One region of the Kitasatospora sp. RG8 genome, then DNA from elsewhere that is predicted to be linked to it. Evidence: riboswitches for the same ligand, from Rfam matches in the RefSeq annotation. Region 1 holds a riboswitch; the other holds the start of a gene.
What was found. Region 1 has a riboswitch for cobalamin ahead of J5Y04_RS08315 (ribonucleoside-diphosphate reductase subunit alpha). Riboswitches for the same ligand answer to the same signal wherever they lie in the genome.
Positions count from the first base shown of each region.

Region 2: another riboswitch for cobalamin. It lies ahead of J5Y04_RS11110 (cobalamin biosynthesis protein); the one in region 1 lies ahead of J5Y04_RS08315 (ribonucleoside-diphosphate reductase subunit alpha).

Region 1 covers NZ_JAGIYX010000004.1:141,324-148,575, reverse strand. The annotation lists gene J5Y04_RS08320 (glycosyltransferase family 39 protein) at 1-1,807, shown strand, start outside; cobalamin riboswitch at 1,871-2,012, shown strand; gene J5Y04_RS08315 (ribonucleoside-diphosphate reductase subunit alpha) at 2,200-4,605, shown strand; gene J5Y04_RS08310 (ribonucleotide-diphosphate reductase subunit beta) at 4,626-5,621, shown strand; gene J5Y04_RS08305 (hypothetical protein) at 5,704-6,180, shown strand; partial or broken gene J5Y04_RS43480 (DUF397 domain-containing protein) at 6,234-6,317, opposite strand; gene J5Y04_RS08295 (prohibitin family protein) at 6,639-7,252, shown strand, end outside.
Region 2 covers NZ_JAGIYX010000005.1:267,946-275,197, forward strand. The annotation lists gene J5Y04_RS11090 (cobyrinate a,c-diamide synthase) at 1-502, opposite strand, end outside; gene cobO (cob(I)yrinic acid a,c-diamide adenosyltransferase) at 522-1,127, opposite strand; gene J5Y04_RS11100 (putative cobaltochelatase) at 1,132-3,237, opposite strand; gene J5Y04_RS11105 (cobyric acid synthase) at 3,230-4,747, opposite strand; gene J5Y04_RS11110 (cobalamin biosynthesis protein) at 4,744-5,751, opposite strand; cobalamin riboswitch at 5,847-5,977, opposite strand; gene J5Y04_RS11115 (helix-turn-helix transcriptional regulator) at 6,230-6,943, shown strand; gene J5Y04_RS11120 (alpha/beta hydrolase) at 7,198-7,252, shown strand, end outside.

The DNA of each region.
Region 1 (7,252 bases):
GGCCCGCCGGACCGCCACGACCCACGACTCCGCCGCGGCCGAGGGGTACGACGCGCACGGCCCGGACCAGGCGCACGTGTCCGACCAGCCGTACGACCCCGCCGACGGGTACGCGGCGGACCGGCCGTACGACCCCGCCGACCCCGCCGACCCCGACCCCGCCGACGGGCACCCGGCGGACCACGCGTACGACCCGGCCGACGAGCACGACGACGCCGAGGGCGACACCCACGGCCGCGCCCACCCCGGCGACGGCGAGGACGGCCCGGCCGTCCAGCTGGCGCCGTACACGATCCCCGCCGTCCCCGCGACCGGCTGGGACCCCGCCTCCAGCCCCCGGCGCCGCTGGATCGGCCGCGGCCTGCTCTTCGGCGTGCTGGCCGTCCAGGCGGCGCTCTCGCTGCGCCTGCTGGGCGCCGCGCACCCCGACGAGGCCGTCGCCATGATCGTCGGCCGCCAGCAGCTGGACAACCTGCTCCACGGCACCCCGGTGACGACCGACCTGATCGGCCAGATCCCCGGGTCGCCCTGGCTCTACCCCCCGCTGGCCGGCGCCGCCGCCAACGCGAGCGGGATCTTCGGGGCCCGGCTGGTAAGCCTCGTGCTCGCGCTGGCCACCACCGCCCTGCTCTACTCGCTGACCCGCCGGCTCTTCAACGAGCGCGTGGCCATCTGCACCGCCGCCGCGTACGCCGTCCTGCAGTCCACCGTGGTCGTCGGCTTCTACGCCGCTCCGGACGCCCTCGCGGTGGCCCTGGTGGCGCTCGCCACCTGGATCGTCGTGAGGACCGCCCGCGCCCCCGTGGCCACCGTCCTGCTGGCCGTACCGACGGCTGCGCTGGCGGCCGCCGTGGAGTACGCCGCGGTGATCGCGGTGCCCGTCCTGGCCGCCCTCGCACTGATCACCTCCTGGCCCTACCGGGGCCGCGGGCCCGCCGCCGGGCGCGCCCTCCTCCTGGCCGCGGGCGCCCTCGCGGGGCTCCTGGTGTCCGGCCTGCTGGACGACGTCTGGGCCTGGTCCCCCGCGGCCGGCCACGAGGCCCGCCCGGCCGGCTCGGTCCTCCTCTCCGCGGTCCAGTGGAGCGGCCTGTTCACCGTGCTGGCCTGCGCGGGCGGGATCGCCTACTCGCTCCGCGAGCGGCTGAACGAGTCGCCCGAGGACGCCGCGATCACGGCGTCCCGGCTGCGCCGCACGACGCTGAGCGTGACGCTGTGCGCGACGGCGCTGCTGATCCCGGTCGTGTACGCGTGCCTGGGCACCTCCGGCGTGATGTTCCGCCACCTCGGCTTCGGCATGCTCTTCGCCGCACCGCTGGCCGGCGTGGGCATCACCAGGCTGGTCGGCGCGCACTTCCGCAACCCCCAGCTGGGCATCCTGGTCTGGGTGGTGCTGCTCGCCCTCGGGCTGGAGCAGTCGGCCCTGCGGTACCAGGACGGGCCCGACTCGGGCCGGCTGCTCGGCGTGCTGCGCCTGCACACCACCCCGCAGGGCCGCTACCTCACCGAGGTCGACGGACTGCCCGAGTACTACCTGGGCGCCGTCAGCAAGCCCGAGCAGTGGGTCTCGGCCCGCAAGGGGACCGACTACCGGGATCCCGCCGGGGTGATGCACCACGGGGACGAGGGCACGGTCGCCGCGATCCGCAACGCCTGGTTCACCATGATCGTCCTCGACAGCACCGCGCCCACCGCCACGGACCGGGCCGTCAGCGAGGCGGTCAAGGCCGGCGGACGCTACCGACTCATCGCTCAGTTCAGCTCCCCGACCGGCGATTCCGGCACGTACAAAGTGTTCCTGCTGCACTGAGAGCCCGGGGCGCCGGGCCACGCCCCGCGACACACCGGCTACTACATATGGTGCCGCGAAAGTCAGCCGCCACTAGATGTATGCTCGTCCCTGCTGTCGACGCAGGGGAACCCGGTGCGAATCCGGGACTGCCCCGCAGCGGTGTGCGGGCGGCTCCGACCAGAGTCCGCGAGTCCGAGTACCTGCCGACGGCGTGCCGCCCGGCCTCCCCGCAGAGGCCTCCAGCACAGCAGTACTTCCGGGCCTCGCGGGCGGGCCGGGGATGACACCGTCGCGCGGAGCCGTCCGGCCGCCGCGCCGTGCTCCCCTGCCCCGAACGGCCCGGTGCCCCGATCCACCGCCGCCGATCGCCGCCAGGAGAGAGCGCCTTGACCACCGCTGCCTCAGCCACCCTGCCCGCCCAGGGTTCCAGCTCCGCCCCCGCCGACCCGACGGTCTCCGACCCCGGCGGTGCGCTGCTCCGGCTGCTGACCGACCGCAGCGTCGACCTTCCCCAGGTGGACCCCGGCCATGTCGCCGCCGCCGCGCTGCGCGGCCGCCACGCCGGCTCGGACTTCGCCGAGCTGCGCGGGCTGGCCGTGGACGCCGCAGCGTCGATGATCGCCGAGGACCCGCAGTACTCGAAGCTGGCGGCCCGGCTGCTCGCGCTGGAGATCGTCGACGAGGCGGTCTCCCAGGGCTCGGTCTCCTTCTCCGCCTCGATCGCCGTCGGCCACGCCGAGGGCCTGATCGGCGACGTCACCGCCGCCTTCGTCGCCAAGCACGCCGCCGCGCTCGACGCGCTGGTCGACGCCAAGGGCGACGACCGCTTCGAGTACTTCGGCCTGCGCACCGTGCAGTCCCGCTACCTGCTGCGCCACCCGATCACCCGCAAGGTGGTCGAGACCCCGCAGCACTTCCTGCTCCGCGTCGCCTGCGGCCTGGCGGTCGGCGACAGCGAGCAGTCGGTGCGCGAGGTCGCCGAGCTGTACGGCCTGATGAGCCGGCTGGAGTACCTGACCTCCTCGCCGACCCTCTTCAACTCCGGCACCCGGCACCCGCAGATGTCGAGCTGCTACCTGCTCGACTCGCCGCTGGACAACCTGGACTCGATCTACTCCCGGTACGCCCAGATCGCGCGCCTCTCCAAGCACGCCGGCGGCATCGGCCTCTCGTACTCGCGGATCCGCTCGCGCGGCAGCCTGATCCGGGGCACCAACGGCAAGTCCAACGGCATCGTCCCGTTCCTGCGCACCCTCGACTCCTCGGTCGCCGCCGTCAACCAGGGCGGCCGCCGCAAGGGCGCGGCCTGCGTCTACCTGGAGACCTGGCACGCGGACATCGAGGAGTTCCTGGAGCTGCGCGACAACACCGGCGAGGAGGCGCGGCGCACCCACAACCTCAACCTGGCGCACTGGATCCCGGACGAGTTCATGCGCCGGGTCAACGCCAACGAGGACTGGTCGCTGTTCTCCCCGGCCGACGTGCCCGAGCTGGTCGACCTCTGGGGCGCCGACTTCGACGAGGCGTACCGCAAGGCCGAGCTGGCCGGCAAGGCCGTCCGCACCATCCCCGCGCAGACCCTCTACGCCCGGATGATGCGCACCCTGGCGCAGACCGGCAACGGCTGGATGACCTTCAAGGACGCCTCCAACCGCGCCGCCAACCAGACCGCGCTGCCCGGCCGGACGGTGCACAGCTCCAACCTCTGCACCGAGATCCTGGAGGTCACGGACGACTCCGAGACCGCCGTCTGCAACCTCGGCTCGGTCAACCTCGGCGCCCACGTGGCCCCGGGCGCGTCCGTCGAGGACCTCCTCAACGCCATGGACTGGGAGCGGCTGGACGCCACCGTGCGCACCGCCGTCACGTTCCTCGACCGCGTGGTGGACATCAACTTCTACCCGACCACCGAGGCCGGCACCTCCAACTCCCGCTGGCGGCCGGTGGGCCTGGGCGTGATGGGCCTCCAGGACGTCTTCTTCCAGCTGCGGATCGACTTCGACTCCGCGGAGGCGAAGCAGCTCTCCACGCTGATCGCCGAGCGCATCATGCTCACCGCGTACGAGCGCTCCGCCGACCTGGCCGAGCAGCTGGGCCGCCACGAGGCGTACGGCGAGACCCGCGCCGCCCGCGGCGAGCTGCACATCGACCACTTCCCGTCGGCCGCGCCCGCCTGGGCCGACCGCTGGACGGCGCTGCGCGCCCGGATCGCCGAGACCGGCCTGCGCAACTCGCTGCTGCTGGCCATCGCGCCGACCGCGACCATCGCCTCCATCGCCGGCGTGTACGAGTGCATCGAGCCGCAGGTGTCCAACCTGTTCAAGCGCGAGACGCTGAGCGGCGAGTTCCTCCAGGTCAACCCGTACCTGGTCCGTGAGCTCAAGGAGCTCGGCGTCTGGGACCAGCAGACCCGGGACGCGCTGCGCGACGCCAACGGCTCGGTGCAGGAGCTGAACTGGCTGCCCGCCGAGGTCCGCTCGCTCTACCGCACCGCCTGGGAGCTGCCCCAGCGCGCGCTGATCGACCTGGCCGCGGCCCGCATGCCGTACCTCGACCAGAGCCAGTCGCTGAACCTGTTCATGGCGGCGCCGACCATCGGCAAGCTCAGCTCGATGTACGCGTACGCGTGGAAGGTCGGTCTGAAGACCACCTACTACCTGCGCTCGCGCCCGGCGACCCGGATCGCCCAGGCCGCGTCCGGTGCCGCCCGCACCGCCGCGCCCGTGCCGGTTCCCGCCCCCACCATGACCCAGGCCGAGCAGGACGCCATCGCCTGCTCCCTGGAGAACCCCGAGTCCTGCGAGGCCTGCCAGTGAGCACCCCCGACGACCGCAAGATGCTGCTCGACCCCGGCTTCGAGCTGACCCTGCGCCCGATGCGCTACCCGTCGTTCTACGACCGGTACCGGGACGCGATCAAGAACACCTGGACCGTGGAGGAGGTGGACCTGCACTCCGACGTCGCCGACCTCGCCAAGCTGAGCGAGGGCGAGCGGCACATGATCGGCCGACTGGTCGCCTTCTTCGCGACGGGTGACTCGATCGTCGCGAACAACGTGGTGCTGAGCCTCTACAAGCACATCAACTCCCCGGAGGCGCGCCTGTACCTGTCGCGCCAGCTGTTCGAGGAGGCCGTGCACGTCCAGTTCTACCTGACGCTGCTGGACACCTACCTTCCCGACCCGGAGGACCGCAACGCGGCCTTCGCCGCGGTGGAGAACATCCCCTCCATCCACCAGAAGGCGCAGTTCTGCTTCAAGTACATGAACGCCGTCGACCACATCGACTCGCTGCAGACCAAGGAGGACCGCCGCGCGTTCCTCCTGAACCTGATCTGCTTCGCGGCGTGCGTCGAGGGCCTGTTCTTCTACGGCGCGTTCGCGTACGTGTACTGGTTCCGGAGCCGGGGCCTGCTGCACGGTCTCGCGACGGGCACCAACTGGGTGTTCCGCGACGAGTCCATGCACATGGACTTCGCGTTCTCGGTGGTGGACACCGTCCGCGAGGAGGAGCCCGACCTCTTCGACGACGAGATGGCCAAGCAGGTCACGGAGATGCTGGAGGAGGCCGTCGAGGCCGAGCTCCAGTTCGCCCAGGACCTCTGCGGTGACGGCCTGCCCGGCATGAACACCGCGTCGATGCGCGAGTACCTCCAGGCCGTGGCCGACCAGCGCCTCGCCCGCCTGGGCATGCCGATCCGGTACGGCTCGACGAACCCGTTCGGCTTCATGGAGCTGCAGAACGTCCAGGAGCTGACCAACTTCTTCGAGCGTCGGGTCTCGGCGTACCAGGTCGCCGTCGAGGGCTCGGTCGCCTTCGACGACGACTTCTAAGTCGATATCGTTCAGCAAGCAGCGGAGCCGCCGTCCTGGCGGCTCCGCTGTTTGGTACCCGGTGTTCAGGAGTAGCCCAGGCATGACCAAGCTCCAACAGCGTGTGATCGAAGGCCCCTTCGGGCCGATACAGATCAACTACGACCGCCGGCCGTCCGTCGTGGCGCGGATCCAGGGGGCGGGGATACCCACCGTCACGGTGGTGCCCGACCGCGACCACGGCGCGATGAACATCAACGGCCACAACATCCCGACCAGCCGGACCCGCAACCGTACTCGGACCGCCGTCGTCGGCGACCGGAGCTACGAGCTGAGGCCCACCAGCCTCCGCCGCGCCGAACTGCGCCGCAACGGCACCCTCATCGCCCACGCCCGCGGATCGTTCCGTTCGTACGCCCCGGGGAGCACCATCCCCGGCCGCGACGCGGGGATCACCTGGTCCCAGGGCATCGACCCGACGGACGTCGCGATCGGCCAGGCCATGGTCCTCGGCTTCGGCGCCGGCGCCCCGGGTGTGATCCTGCGAACCGTCTTCTTCTGGGTCGACAACCTCACCTGAAACAACAGTGGTGCCCCGCACGGCCACAGCCCGTGCGGGGCACCACTGTTGTTTCAGTCGGTCGGAAAGTCGCCGGACTTGACCCCTGCGAGGAAGGACGACCAGGCCTCGGCCGGGAAGAGCAGAGCGGGTCCGCCCGGGGCCCGGAGTCCCGGACGCCGTCGTCATCAACCCGACCTGCGTCTCACCACAGTTCCCGCCCCGCGCGCTGTACGTGCTCTTCTGCCATGCGGAGGTTCCAGCCACGACCCGCCGGAGCAGAGGCGCCACCAGGGTTGGGCTGACCTCGAAGCGCGGCACCTCCCGACCGGGGGTGCACCGGCGAGGCCCGTACGGGCGCCGACGGCCAACGCGCAGGGTTGATCGTATGAACATCATCTGAAGCAGCCTCGGGGCGTGGGCCGGCTGCCTAGGCTGCGGCCGTCCGTCCTGATCACTCCAGCCCGAGGGACCTCACCATGCTCATCCTGTCCCTGCTGTTCCTGGCCGTCGGCCTCGGCCTGCTCATACTGCGGTGGCGCAAGATCGGCTCCTGGCCGGTCACCCTCGGCGGCATCCTCGCCGGCGGTCTCGGGCTGCTGCTGGGGCTCACGACCTTCGTCCACGTGGTCGAGCCGACCGAGGTCGCGGTGCCCACCAGCCTCGGCAAGGTCGGCCGCACCTGGCAGCCGGGGCTCCACTTCAAGTCGCCGCTGACCGACGTGACCACCTTCTCGACCCGCCCCGCCGATCTCGACCTGACCGGTGACTCCACCGTCGAGGTCCGCTCCTCCGAGGGCGGGGTGCTGTTCGCCGACCTCACGGTGAAGTGGTCGATCGACCCCCAGCACACCGCCGACCTGTTCAAACTGGCCGGCAGCGCCGACGCCGTCCAGCAACGCCTGGTCTACCCGGACAGCCGGGAGATCGTCCGCAACGTCTTCGCCCGCCACACCAGCGTCGAGGGCTACAGCTCGCAGCGGGAGGCGATCGCCTCCGAGATCGACAAGCTGATCACCGCCCGGCTCGCCCCGCGCGGCATCCTCGTCAACGGCGTCAACCTGCGCAACGTCCGGCCGAGCGACGGCCTGCA
Region 2 (7,252 bases), on a different contig from region 1:
CCAGCGCCTCGCGGAGCAGCAGCTCGTGCCGGTCGGAGGCGACCCGGTTGAGGATCACCCCGGCCAGCCGGACCTCCGGGTCCCAGGAGGCGAAGCCGTGCACCAGCGCGGCCACCGAGCGGGACTGCGAGGAGGCGTCCACCACCAGCACCACCGGTGCCCGCAGCAGCTTGGCCACGTGCGCGGTGGACGCCAGCTCCCCGCGCCCCGAGGCGCCGTCGAACAGCCCCATCACGCCCTCGACCACCGCCACGTCCGCCCCGGCCGCGCCGTGCAGGAAGAGCGGCGCGATCCGCTCCGGCCCGCACATGAAGGCGTCCAGGTTGCGGCCCGGACGGCCGGCGGCCAGCGCGTGGTAGCCCGGGTCGATGTAGTCCGGGCCGACCTTGTGCGGCGAGACCGCCAGCCCGCGCGCGGCGAGCGCGGCGATCAGGCCGGTGGCGACGGTGGTCTTGCCGGAGCCGGAGGACGGCGCGGCGACGACGAGGCGGGGGATGTTCACGTTCTCCAGGCTTCCCGGGCTACCACTCGATACCGCGCTGGCCCTTGCGGCCGGCGTCCATCGGGTGCTTGACCTTGGTCATCTCGGTGACCAGGTCGGCGAAGCCGGTCAGCGCCTCGGGCGCGTACCGGCCGGTGATGACGACGTGCTGGCTGCCCGGCCGGTCCTTCAGCACGGACACCACCTCGTCCGGGTCGACCCAGCCCCAGTGCATCGGGTAGGTGAACTCGTCCAGCACGTAGAAGCGGTAGGTCTCGGCGGCGAGGTCGCGCTTGACCTGCTCCCAGCCCTCCTTGGCCGCCGCCTCGCTGTCCATCTCCATCTCGGAGGAGCGCTGGATCCAGGACCAGCCGGAGCCCATCTTGTGCCAGGCGACGGTGCCGCCCTCGCCGGAGGCGCCGAGCACGCGCAGCGCGTTCTCCTCGCCGACCTTCCACTTGGCGGACTTCACGAACTGGAACACCCCGACCGGCCAGCCCTGGTTCCAGGCGCGCAGCGCCATGCCGAACGCGGCGGTGGACTTGCCCTTGCCGGGGCCGGTGTGCACGGCCGTGATCGGCAGCGTACGGCGCTGACGGGTCGTCAGGCCGTCCTCGGGAACGCTCTCGGGAACACCCTTGGGCATGGGATCAGGCCGCCTTTCGGATCGCACGGTCGGGACGGTTGTCGCGGACGAGCGAGGCCACGCCCTCGGCGCGCAGCTCGTCCAGGGTCACGGCGGGGGCGCCGAGTTGCGCCGCCAGCGTACGGGCCAGGCCGAGCCGGACCGGACCCGCCTCGCAGTCCAGCACCACGCCCGCCACGCCCTGGGCGGCCAGCAGTCCGGCGGCCCGCTGCGACTGCGCGACGGCGTCGCGGGTGCCGGTGGCCCGGCCGTCGGTCACCACGACCAGCAGCGGGCGGCGGTGCGGGTCCCGCATCCGCTCGACCCGCAGCACCTCGTGCGCCCGCAGCAGTCCGGCCGCCAGCGGGGTCCGGCCGCCGGTGGGCAGCGACTCCAGGCGGGCCGCGCCGACCTCGACGGACGAGGTGGGCGGCAGCGCCAGCTCGGCGGAGGCGCCGCGGAAGGTGATCATGCCGATCTTGTCGCGGCGCTGGTAGGCGTCCATCAGCAGCGAGAGCACCGCGCCCTTGACGGCGGTCATCCGCTGCCGGGCCGCCATCGAGCCGGAGGCGTCCACCACGAAGAGCACCAGGTTGGACTCCCGGCCCTGGCGGACCTGCTCGCGGAAGTCGTCCTTGTGCAGCAGCAGCGCCCGGGACGCCCGGCCGCGCGCCACCTGGTGCGGCGCGGCGGCCTGCAGGGTGGCGCTCAGGTGCAGGTGCGCCAGCCGGCCCTGCGGGCGGCGGGCGCGGATGGCGTGGCCGCCGTCGGTCTCGGCGGGGGAGCGGCGGCCCTGGGCGCCCTTCCCGGTGCCGTCCACCTTGAACAGCCTGGTCCGGTACGGCTCGCCGGCCGCCACCGGGGCGGACTCCCGTGCGGGGGCCGGGTGCTGGGTCGGCACCGGCTGCTGCCCGGGGGCCTCGGGGGCGTCCGCGGGGGCGGGGGCGTCGGAGCCCGCGGGGGCCTCCGGCCCGGCGGGCTCGGGCGCGCCGCCGCCACCGCCGTTGTCGGGGCCGCCGCCGTCGGGGCCCGGGCCGTCGTCCTCGGGCCCGTCGCCCTCCGGCTCCCCGGGCCGCGGGTCCTCGCCCTCCGGTTCCCCGGACTGCGGCTCCTCCGGCTGGGCGTGCTCCTCCAGCGTCCGCTCCAGCTGCTCCTCGTCCAGCCCCGGTGCGTCGAAGGGGTTGCGACGGCGGCGGTGCGGCAGCGCCAGCCGGGCGGCCTGGCGGACGTCCTCCTCCAGCACCTCGGTGCGCCCCGCCCAGGCGGCCAGGGCGACGGCGGTGCGCGCCATCACGATGTCCGCACGCAGCCCGTCCACCTCGAACGCCGCACAGACGGCGGTGATCTGACGCAGCGCCACATCGGTGAGCCCGACCTTCGGCAGCAGCTCGCGGGCGGCGGTGATCCGCAGCGCGAGCTCCCGCTCGTCCTCGGCGAACCGCGCGGCGAAGCCGGCCGGGTCGGCGTCGTACGCCAGCCGGCGGCGGACCACCTCGGCGCGCTCCGCCGGGTCGCGGGTGGCGGCGATCTCGACGGTCAGGCCGAACCGGTCGAGCAGCTGCGGCCGCAGCTCGCCCTCCTCCGGGTTCATCGTGCCGACCAGCAGGAACCTCGCCGCGTGCCGCACCGAGACGCCCTCGCGCTCGACGTAGGAGCGGCCCATCGCGGCGGCGTCCAGCAGCAGGTCCACCACGTGGTCCTGGAGCAGGTTGACCTCGTCGATGTAGAGCACGCCGCGGTGCGCCTGGGCCAGCAGCCCCGGCTCGTACGCCTTCACGCCCTCGGCGAGCGCCCGCTCCAGGTCTAGCGAGCCGACGATCCGGTCCTCGGAGACGCCGACCGGCAACTCGACCAGCCGGGCCGGGCGTTCGGAGGAGGCGCCGCCGGCGTGCGGGCCGTCCGGGCAGTGCGGGTCCGGCGCGCCCGGGTCGCAGGCGAAGCGGCAGCCGTCGATGGTGGCGATGGACGGCAGCAGGCCGGCCAGCGCGCGCACCATGGTCGACTTGGCGGTGCCCTTCTCGCCGCGCACCAGCACGCCGCCGACGGCCGGGGAGACCGCGTTGAGCAGCAGCCCGAGCCGCAGGTCGGCCATGCCGACGATCGCGGTGAAGGGGTAGCGGACGTCACTCATGATTCTCCAAGGGGGCCCCGGGCGGAAGGAACGGCAGCGAACCCGCAGCCGGCACCCCGCCCTCGATCAGCTTCCACAGCGCGTCGGTGTCCGCGTGCTCCTCGATCAGGTCGCCCAGCCGGTCGAGCCGGGCCTCGCGCGCCTCGGCGAACGAGACGTCCGGCGCGGGCGTGAACGCCCGGCCCGACAACCCGGCCACCTCGCGCAGCAGTTCGCGCCGGAACCCGTCGTTCTCCAGCGCGCCGTGCCAGGTCGTCCCCCAGACCGAGCCCACCCGGCAGCCGTCCAGGAAGGCCTCGCCGCCCTCCACCGCGACGATCCCGTGGTGGATCTCGTACCCCTCGACCCGCTGCCCGTACGCCTCGCCGACCGGCCGGCCGAGCACCTTCTCGGCGCCGAACCGGACGTGCGTGGGCAGCAGCCCGAGGCCGTCGACGGCGCCGGCCTTCGACTCGACCTCGTCCACGATCTCCCGCGCCAGCATCTGGTAGCCGCCGCAGACCCCGAGGACCGGCAGCCCCGCCGCCGCCCGCGCCTTGATCGCCGGCTCCAGGCCCCGCTCGCGCAGCCAGGCGAGGTCGGCGACGGTGGCCCTGGTGCCGGGCAGCACGACCAGGTCGGCGTCGGCCAGCTCCTCGGGCCGGGTGGCCCAGCGGACCAGGACGCCCGGCTCCTGGGCCAGCGCGTCGAGGTCGGTGAAGTTGGACAGCCGGGGGAAGCGCACCACGGCCACCCGCAGCACGTCCGCGCCGAGCGGCCCGCGCCCGGCGGTCCGGTCGACCACGGTCGACAGGTCGAGCGAGTCCTCGGCGTCCAGCCAGAGGTCCGGCAGCATCGGCAGAGTGCCCAGTACCGGGCGGCCGGTCAGCTCGCGCAGCATCTCCAGGCCGGGCGCGAGCAGCCGCGCGTCGCCCCGGAACTTGTTGACGAACCAGCCGGCCACGTGCCGCTGGTCCTCCGCCGAGAGCAGTGCCAGCGTCCCGTACATCGCGGCGAACACCCCGCCGCGGTCGATGTCGCCGACCACCACGACGGGCAGTCCGGCGGCGGTCGCCAGGCCCATGTTGGCGATGTCGCGGTCGCGCAGGTTGATCTCGGCGGGCGAGCCGGCGCCCTCGCAGACCACCACGTCGTAGCGGCGGCGCAGGTCGGCCAGGCACTCCAGGGCGCGCTCCAGCAGGACGGGCTTGCGCTCGCGGTAGTCCAGCGCGCCGACCTCGGCGACGGGTCTGCCGAGCAGCACCACCTGGCTGCGGCCGTCCGCGCCCGGCTTGAGCAGCACCGGGTTCATCGCCGCCTCGGGCTCCACCTTGGCGGCCTGGGCCTGCATCGCCTGGGCACGGCCGATCTCGGCGCCGTCGGCGGTGACGAAGGAGTTCAGCGACATGTTCTGCGCCTTGAACGGCGCGACGCCGACACCCTGGCGGGCCAGCCAGCGGCAGATGCCCGCGGTGACCACGCTCTTGCCCGCGTCCGAGGTCGTTCCGGCGACCAGCAGTGCGTTGCTCATGCCTTTCCCCTCCTGAGGGCCGCCCGGAGCAGCAGGTGCCCGGCGACGGTCGTACCCAGCGCCAGCGCGCCCACCCTCCGGGACAGCACACAGGCCCGCTCGATGTCGTCCACCCCGACCGGCCGCAGCTCCCCGCCCAGCACCGGCCGGTGCTCGACCCTCCCCCAGCCCTCGGCCGGGGGGACCCCCGGCCCGGGGGAGGCCCCGTCCCCGTACCGCAGGGTGCCGCCGAGGCGGACGCCGACCGCGCCGGCGAAGGCCGACTCGGCCTGGCCCGCGTTGGGGCTCGGGTGCGCGGAGCCGTCCCGCCGCCAGACCCGCCAGGCGGTCCGGGGCTCGGGCGCGGCGGCCACCGTCAGCAGGGCGGTCAGCCGGGCGCCGGGCCAGCCCGCCACGTCGTCCAGCCGGGCCGAGGCCCAGCCGAACCGGGCGTGCCGCGGCGAGCGGTGGCCGACCATCGCGTCCAGGGTGTTGACGGCCCGGAACGCCAGCAGACCGGGCGTGCCCGCGACCGCGCCCCAGACCAGCGCGTTGACCACGGCGTCGGCGGTGTTCTCGGCGACCGACTCGACCACCGCGCGGGCGATCTGCTGCTCGTCCAGCGCGCTCGGGTCGCGCCCGCACAGGTGTGGCAGCCGCTCGCGGGCCGCCGTCAGGTCCCCCGCGGCGAGCGAGCGGCCGATGGTCCGGGCCTCGCGGGTCAGCGAGGTGCCGCCGAGCACCGTCCAGGTCGCGGCGGCGGCCAGCGCGGCCCGCCCCGCCGGGCGGCGGCCGAGGACGCGCTCGGCGGCCACCGCACCGGCCGCGACGGCGCCCACGCAGAGCGCGGTGTAGGCGGTGCCGGCGGCCCGGTCGTCGCGCCAGAGCCGCTTCTCCAGCCGGCCGGCCGTACTGCCGAAGACGGCCACCGGGTGGCCGCGGCGCGGGTCGGCGAACCGGGCGTCGGCGAGGTACCCCGCGACGGCGCCCACGGCGAAGGCCGCGGCGCGGGTCAGCGGGCGCACGACGGACAGCAGAGGGCTCGGAAGGTCGGGGCAGCCTGCATCGCGTGCGTGTCCTCACTCAGGGTCCGCGCCCTGGATCGACGTACCGGGGGCGAGAGTCTCCTGGCTTCCGGGTCGGACGCACCCCCGGGCCTTCCAGCGGCTTCTGACGGCCCGCCGTGGCTGTTCCGAACGTGCTCCCCGGTGACAGTGGCGGGACCGCGCCGGACTCGCACCGGCTTCCTCTGCATGCCTCCGTATTGGCTGAAGGATCCCATCACGCGGCCGAACCGCGAGTCAACCAAGGTCACGGAGGGGTTGGTCACACGGTCTGCACGGTTCCCGCCCCGGTTTCGGCCCCGTCGCTACCTCTGATCATCACCCCCCGCAGGGGCATGACAGCCTGTGTGATCGTCCAGCGGCATGTAGACCCCTACAGCGGTGCTTCGTGCGTTCGGCGGCTGGGGCACCGAACCACCAGCCCCTACCGTCGGGTCCCATGCGACGCAGACAGCCCCCCGCCGTCCCTCCGGTGCCCTTCTCGCCCGCGGCCGCCCGCGCGCACCGCGCCGGCCTCGGCCTGACCCCGGAACAGGTGGTCGAGGGCATGGCCGCGCACGGGGTCCGGCTGCTGCCCGCCCACGTGCTCGGCTGGGAGAGCGGCGAGCTGCGCCCCGCCGAGGAGGAGTTCATCGCGCTGGCCCGCGCCCTCTGGTGCCCGCCGGCGCAGCTGATGGGGGTCCGCCCGGCCCGGCTGCGGGACTTCCGGGTCGCCCGCGAGCTCGGCCAGGAGAACGCCGCCCGCCGGATCGGCATGCCGCTGCCGCACTACCAGCGGGCCGAGGCCACCGACCGCTGGGACGGAGACGAGGAGCAGACCCACGCGCTCGCCCGGGTGCTCGGCCTGACACTGCGCGAGCTGGTCGCGGTGACGGGCCGTCGGGAAGAGCTGGACCAGCGGCTGCGGCAGTGCGTGGACGGCCGCTGGCAGGCGCAGGTCCGGGCGATCGGCCGGATCGTGCCGGTGTACGAGGAGGACCTCGCCGCCGTGCTGGCGGTGCTGCAGAACGAGAACCAGGTCTCCTCCCACTGGGGCGCGGGCAGCTGGGGCTCCCCGGCCCCGGCGGCGCGGCACTCCGCGGGGCGGGAGCAGCCGCTCGACGAGCGGTTCTGGGAGCTGCTCGGCCGGCGGGACACCGAGATCCCGGTCTGACCGGAGGTCCGCACCCCGCGGCGACGCCGTGCCGAGGTGAAGACGGACCGAGGTGCCGAGACGATGCCGTGCCGAGGTGACCCCGTCCCGGTGCGGCCGGTGCTCCTCGGCGTGACGGGCGTCCCGGTGGGTCCCGGTGCGGCCCCGGGGGCCCGGTGTGACCCGGACGGCCGTGTCCGGTGGCCGGCCGCCGCCTCCGCGAGTGGACTGGTGGGCACACTGCCCAGTCCGCGACCTACAGAGCGGGGAGCGATATGCGTTGGGGAACCGCAGCCGTCGTGGCGGCCGCCGCCATCGGTGCCGGTGCCG